2 regions of the Aeromonas sp. ASNIH7 genome follow, and region 2 is predicted to be linked to the other one. Evidence: riboswitches for the same ligand, from Rfam matches in the RefSeq annotation. Region 2 holds a riboswitch; the other holds the start of a gene.
What was found. Region 2 has a riboswitch for lysine ahead of lysC (lysine-sensitive aspartokinase 3). Riboswitches for the same ligand answer to the same signal wherever they lie in the genome.
Positions count from the first base shown of each region.

Region 1: it holds a riboswitch for lysine, as region 2 does, so the genes downstream of both, C2U47_RS22405 (Na+/H+ antiporter NhaC family protein) here and lysC (lysine-sensitive aspartokinase 3) in region 2, are expected to answer to the same signal.

Region 1 is NZ_CP026226.1:4,798,399-4,801,809, reverse strand. Features, by position in the region: gene C2U47_RS22415 (cob(I)yrinic acid a,c-diamide adenosyltransferase) at 1-539, shown strand, start outside; gene C2U47_RS22410 (H-NS family histone-like protein) at 617-1,015, opposite strand; lysine riboswitch at 1,333-1,504, shown strand; gene C2U47_RS22405 (Na+/H+ antiporter NhaC family protein) at 1,592-3,172, shown strand; gene C2U47_RS22400 (thymidine kinase) at 3,258-3,411, shown strand, end outside.
Region 2 is NZ_CP026226.1:4,078,363-4,081,773, forward strand. Features, by position in the region: gene C2U47_RS19210 (hypothetical protein) at 1-224, shown strand, start outside; gene lysC (lysine-sensitive aspartokinase 3) at 341-1,693, opposite strand; lysine riboswitch at 1,781-2,005, opposite strand; gene argA (amino-acid N-acetyltransferase) at 2,115-3,411, opposite strand, start outside.

The sequences.
Region 1 (3,411 bases), 720 kb from region 2:
ACAAGGGGCTCACGCGACTGGCCGATGGCACTTCCTTGGCCAAAGACGATAAACGTGTCGAGACCTATGGCGCCATCGACGAGCTGAATTCCCAAATAGGCTTGTTGATGGCTGAAATACCCGTCGGGGAGAGCACACTCCTGGCCGATCTCATATTGTTGCAGCAGGAGCTGTTTGATCTGGGCGGGGAGCTGGCATTTTCCAGTGAATCGCAAACGGATGCGCTGTGGCAGGTGAATGAGGCTTGGACGAACAGGCTCGAGCAACAGATCGATGCCTACAGTGCCGGGTTGCCGGTGCTGCGCAATTTTATTTTGCCGAGCGGTTCGCGGGCGGCGGCCCAGGCACATGTGGTGCGTACCCTGACCCGTCGCTGTGAGCGCCTGCTGCTTGGGTTGAGCCACGTAGAGCGGGTGAATCCGGCCGTTTTGCCCTACCTCAACCGGCTGAGCGACTGGTTTTTCACCATCGCCAGATACCTGCTGGTATCGTCGGGTACCCCGGAGATCCTCTGGGTCAAGGCGGCTGACAGAGGCTGACCACCGCTCGAAGCAGCAATAAAAAACCTCGCCTTGCGAGGTTTTTTATTGCTGTGGAAAGGGGCCTGATATTGCAGTCAGATGGCAAAGGCTTCCACAGATTTGCCTTCAGCAACGGCCTTGGCAATGACCGAGGGCATGCGGCCCTGACCGGTCCAGGTTTTTTCCACGCCATTGTCAAGATAACGATATTTGGCGGGGCGGGGCGCACGTTTGCTGACCTTGGTATTCTCGGGAACCACGGTGTTGACCAATTCGGCGGGATCGATCCCTGCGGCCCTCAGCATTTCGGCATATTCGGCAATTTTCTTTTGATGCTCTTCACGGGCCTGGCGTTCGGCGGATTCATCTTGTCGACGTTCATCGACGATGGCGGAGAGCTTTTCCAAGCCTTCTTCCAGTTGTTCCAGCGTCAAATCGCGGCAAACTGCACGCAGGCTACGGATATTCAACAGCACTTTCAGAAATTCGTTCATATTGGCTACCACGCGAGCAAAATATTAAGGGAAGAACTGGTTTTTCGATAATTTATAGGGGTGTTTGGCACCAAGTCAAGCCTGCCCAAATAATTAATTAGGCTGATAAATTAAGTCTTGAAATAGATATGAAGGATATTTTTATCCGTTTGACGGGCCAGCATCTTCGAATGGGTTCATGTCAGATGAAAATATCGCCAGTAGAGTCTTTGATGAACCATTTGACTATCTTTGAAGATGTGGGTGCCACAGAAACCTTGAAATTTAATCAAAAAACTTGCTATCACCCGGCGGCTCGATAAAATGTGGCGCGAATACCTTTAAGTAGAGGCGCGCTGCCTATGAGTAACCGAGCGGAGGGTGATGCCTGCGATGCTCGATGAAAGGAGTCGGCGCCGAAGTGACCAGGCCATCATACCGGGTTGCTGGTTCTGCATCTAATAGGTGCAGGACTGCCATAGTCATCCACTATGGAGCGCTACCTGAAGGGGCTGAGGAGTATACCCTCCCCATGGGTTTTGTTTCTTTGATCCTCTCGGTAGATCTCCACCTGTTGTCTTTAGGTGCAAAGAGATCATGGACATCGTTCATTACGCCGACTCCGGTTGGTCCGTCGTTCCCCCCCTGCTGGCCGTTGCGCTGGCGATCATCACCCGCCGCGTCCTGGTGTCGCTGGGGGTGGGCATAGTCGCAGGCAGCCTGCTGCTCAACCAGTTTTCTCCCCTTGCGTCCCTGCATTACATGCTCGACACCGTGCTCAGGATCTTCTGGGTCGACGGTGCGCTCAATCGTGACAACGTCAACATGATCCTCTTCATGTTGCTGCTGGGCGGCCTCATCAGCCTGATGAGCGTCTCCGGTGCGACCCGGGCGTTTGCCGAGTGGGCGGAGCGCCGCGCCAAGACCCGCAAGGGTGCCAAGTCCCTGACCGGTCTGATGGTGTTCGCCTTCTTCATCGACGACTTCTTCCACAGTCTGTCGGTGGGGGCCATCTGCCGTCCGGTGACCGATCGCTTCCAGATCTCCCGCGCCAAGCTGGCCTATCTGCTGGACTCCACCGCCGCGCCGGTCTGCGTGCTGATGCCGGTCTCCTCCTGGGGGGCCTACATCATCGCCCTCGTCGGCGGCATCATGGCGGCTCATGGTCTGACCGACCAGAGCCCCATCTCCGCCTTCGTCGAGATGATCCCCATGAACCTCTATGCGGTGTTCACCCTGATCATGGTGCTGGTGGTGATCGCCTTCCAGCTCGACATCGGCCCCATGCGTCAGCATGAGCAGTGGGCATTGGAGGGCAAGCTGTGGGACGAGTCCAAGGGGCGCCCCATCGGGCTCGACATGGAGAGCCCGGAGGAGAGCAATGGCGGCATGATTGACATGGTGCTGCCCATCCTGACCCTGACCTTGGCCACCGTCTATTTCATGATTGACTCCGGGGCTGCGGTGCTGGCCGACAAGGGGCTGCCGTTCAGCGTGCTCGGCTCCTTCGAGAACACCAATGTCGGCTCCTCCCTGGTCTATGGTGCCCTGTGCAGCCTGGTGGTCTCCATCGGTCTGGCCATGCGCCTCAAGCTGGGGGCAAGCAACTGGATGAAAGCGGCTCCGCAGGGGATCATGGCCATGCTGCCCGCCATCAACATCCTGCTGTTCGCCTGGACCATCGGCGCCGTGGTGCGCGATGTGGAAACCGGCAAATACCTGGCCTCCCTGGCCAATGGCAATCTGCCGGTGGAAGTGCTGCCCGCCGTGGTTTTCGTGCTCTCCTGCGCCATGGCGTTTGCCACCGGCACCAGCTGGGGTACCTTCGGCATCATGCTGCCGCTGGCCGGCGACATGGCGGCCGCCAGCGACATCAGTCTGATGCTGCCCATGCTGGCCGCCGTACTGGCAGGGTCCGTGTTCGGGGATCACAGCTCCCCCATCTCCAGCACCAGCATCCTGTCTGCCACCGGGGCCGGTTGCCATCACATCGATCACGTGATGACCCAGCTGCCCTATGCCCTGGCCATCGCCTTTGGCGCTGCGCTCGGCTACCTGGTGATGGGGCTGATGCACTCCGCGCTGGCCGGTTTCACCGTGAGCGGGCTCTGGTTCCTGATCTTCTCCGGTTACCATTTGCGCAAAGCCCGGGCGTATAGCGCCGTGGCAGTTGCATAAGAGAACAAGGGGCCTGCGGGCCCCTTGGTTTTGGCAGGGGCTTTGGTTAGCATGCGCCCCATCACTCCCGTTTCGGAACCCCATCATGGCTTCACTGCACTACAAATTTGCCACCATGAACTCAGGCAAATCGACCCAGCTCATCCAGGCCCACTTCAACTATCTGGAGCGTGGCATGTATCCGCTGGCCATGACGCCCGCCATCGACGATCGCTTCGGTGCCGGCGTCATCAGTGCCA
Region 2 (3,411 bases):
ACATCCTGGACGACCTCAGCGGCAAGAGCTGCGGCCCGCTCACCCTGCGCCGCCTCGACTGGCTGGAGCAGGCGGTACAGGAGCACTTCCCGGCCCTGGTGGACAATCTGGCCCCTGACGAAGCGGGGCTCGGTCAGGCCGGGTTGCTGCAACGGCTGGGAGGGCTGCGCGAGCAGATCCGGGCCAATCTGCTGCCCACCCGGGCTACCCTGGTCACCAGCTGATGGTGGAAGAAGAGTGACAAGAGGGGCGCCGCGGCGCCCCTCTTTGCTGAGTGGGGAAGGCCGCCCCGGGTGTGATGGGGCGGAGGAGGCTCGTTGTGTGCCAGCGCTGGGGCGACTCAGTCGAGCAGTTCCCGGTGCAGGCAGTTGACGATGTGGCCCGCCTCGTCCTCTTTGACCAGGAAGCAGAGGTTGTGGGCGCTGGCGCCGTAGCAGATCATCCGGATGTTGTGCTCGCGGATGGCGTCGAACACCTGGCTGCCCACCCCGGCCGCCTCGCTCATGCGGTTGCCGATGAGCGCCACCAGGGCGAAGCCGGTCTCCACTTCCACCTTGCACAGCTGGCCGAGCTCCGCCAGCACCTTGTCGTTCAGGATGGGTTCGCCGTTGCTCTGGCTGCCGGTGTGATCCAGGGTCAGGGAGACGCTCACCTCGGAGGTGGTGATGAGATCCACCGAGATGCGGTGACGGGCCAGGATGCCGAACACCTCGGCCAGGAAGCCGTAGGCGTGGAACATGTTGAGGCTGTGCAGGGTCACCAGCACCTGCTGGCGGCGCAGGGCCACGGCCCGGAACAGCGGGTTGCTGCGGGTGGTGGCGCGGATCCAGGTGCCACCGGCGGCGGGGTCCTTGGCGGAGCCCACGAACACCGGGATGTCCTGGCGCAGCGCGGGTTGCAGGGTGGCCGGGTGCAGCACCTTGGCGCCGAAGGTGGCCATCTCCGCCGCCTCCACGAAGCTGATTTCGGGGATGGGGCGGGCGCGGGTAACCAGGCGGGGATCCGTGGTGTAGATGCCGGGCACGTCGGTCCAGATCTCGATGCTGCCTGCGTCCAGTGCCTCGGCCAGGAGGGCCGCGCTGTAGTCGGAGCCGCCACGGCCGAGGGTGGTGGTGCGACCATCGCCGTCGGCACCGATGAAGCCCTGGGTGATGACCAGGCTGTCACCCAGCAACGGGCCCACCGCCTGCTGGCAGAGGGCGCGGGTCGCCGCGAGATCCACGGTGGCCTTGCCAAAGCGGCTGTCGGTGCGCAGCAGTTGGCGCGCATCCTGCCACTGGGCCTTGACCCCGCGCTGGTGCAGGAGTTCGGTGAAGAGACGGGTGGACATCAGCTCGCCGCAGGCGATGAGGCGATCGGCGAGTTCGGCGTCGGTGTGCTGACTGGCCTGACGGGCCATGGTGCGAATGTCGCCGAGCTGGGCATGGATGAGGGCGCTCACGTCGCTCGGGTTGCCAAGGGCGGCCAGAATGGCCAGCTGGATGTCGGCAAGCCTGGCAAGCTGGGCATCCTGTCCGGCTTCGTCCAGTTCACCCTGAGCCAGGCTCACCAGCAGGTTGGTGACGCCGGCGCTGGCGCTCAGCACCACCACCCGGGTCGCCGGATTGGCCAGCACCACGTCGGCGCAGTGGTTCATGGCCGCGGCATTGGCGACGCTGGTTCCGCCAAACTTGGCGACATTGATCGGGTTCATTGCATACTCCTGTCTCAAGGTGAAAATCCGGTTTCATCGGGCAAATAGAGAGGAGGAGGCAAAAAATGGCAGGAAAACGCGAGGATCCCGGCCAGAAGCACTCCACCTGCAGAGCCCATCCCGTACCCGCCCCAAGTGGGGCGCGGTGTGGGATGACCACTACCGATGACAACCCGGGGGATTCAGCCCCCGCAGCCGACGTGGCGGTGTCCAGTCACTCGCCTCGTCTCGGCGCTGCTCCCCCTGACCCAAGTTCACCGGACACTGGTGTCCTCCCCTGGGCTGCCTGGGCAGCGCTCCTCTTCTGGTGCCACCTGTGACAGGTGGCGTGCATGTACAAATACCTTGGTCTGGATTGCACTGTCAATCGAGTTCGTAAAAAAGAACAAAATTGACGGTAACCAGGCACAAGATCAATCAGTTACGAAATGGTCTTGGACAAAACCTTGGAGCGACGCTGCCAGTTGTAGAAGCGCTGGCGCTCCACCGGCAGATCTTCGACTTCCAGGGGATCGAAGCCCCGCTCCCGGAACCAGTGGATGGAGCGGGTGGTGAGCACGAACAGGCGACGGATGCCGAGCCGCCTGGCCCGTTCGGCCACCTTGGCGATCAGGGTGTCTCCCCGGTTGGAGTTGCGATACTCCGGGTGGATGGCGACGCAGGCCATCTCGGCCATGGCTTCTTCCATGAAGCAATAGAGCGCGGCGCAGCCGATGATGAGGCCGTCCCGCTCGATGATGGTGAACTTGTCTATCTCCATCTCCAGCTGCTCCCGGGAGCGGCGCACCAGGATCCCTTCCTCTTCCAGCGGACGGATGAGATCCAGGATGCCGCCGATGTCCTCAATGGTGGCGGCCCGGGCCCGCTCGGCGCTTTCGCGCACGATCTGGGTACCCAGCCCCTCGCGGCTGAACAGCTCCTGCAGCATGGCGCCGTCGTCCTGATAGCTCACCAGGTGGGAGCGGGGTACGCCACCCCGGCAGGAGGCGATGGCCGCGCGCAGGTAGCGGGCGGTGCCTGACATCTCTTCCCCCGCCTGCTCCAGCGCCACCAGCAGCTCTTCGGCCTGCTCGGGGAAGAGCTCGGAGATGGCCTCCCCGTGCCTGTCCATTACCCCCTGGGTGCTGCTGAAGCAGATGAGCTTGTCGGCTTTGAGATCCACCGCCACCCGGCGGGCTACCTCTTCCGAGCTCAGGTTGAAGCTCTCGCCGGTGACCGAGCAGCCAATGGGGGAGATGAGCACCAGGCCGTGCTGATCCAGCTGGCGGGTGATCCCCTCCACATCGATGCGACGCACCCGGCCGCTGTGGCAGAAGTCGATGCCGTCATCCACACCCAGCGGCTGGGCGGTGACGAAGTTGCCGCTCACCACGCTGATGCGGGCCCCCTGCATGGGTGTGTTGGCGAGCCCCATGGAGAGCTGGGCGGTGATGTCGTATTGCAGACCGCCGCACACCTGCTTGATGATGGCGAAACTGGCATCGTCGGTGACCCGGATCCGCTTGTGATACTGGGCCTGGATGCCGGCGCGGGCCAGGGCCTCGTCATTTTGCGGACGCGAACCAAACACCAGTACCAGGCGGATCCCCAAGGTCTGCAGCAGGGCGATGTCGCTGACGATGTTGGCGAAATTGGGGTGACAAATGGCTTCCCCGCCGATCATCAGGACGAAGGTGGCACCCCGGTGCACATTGACATAAGGGGTGGATTGCCGAAAG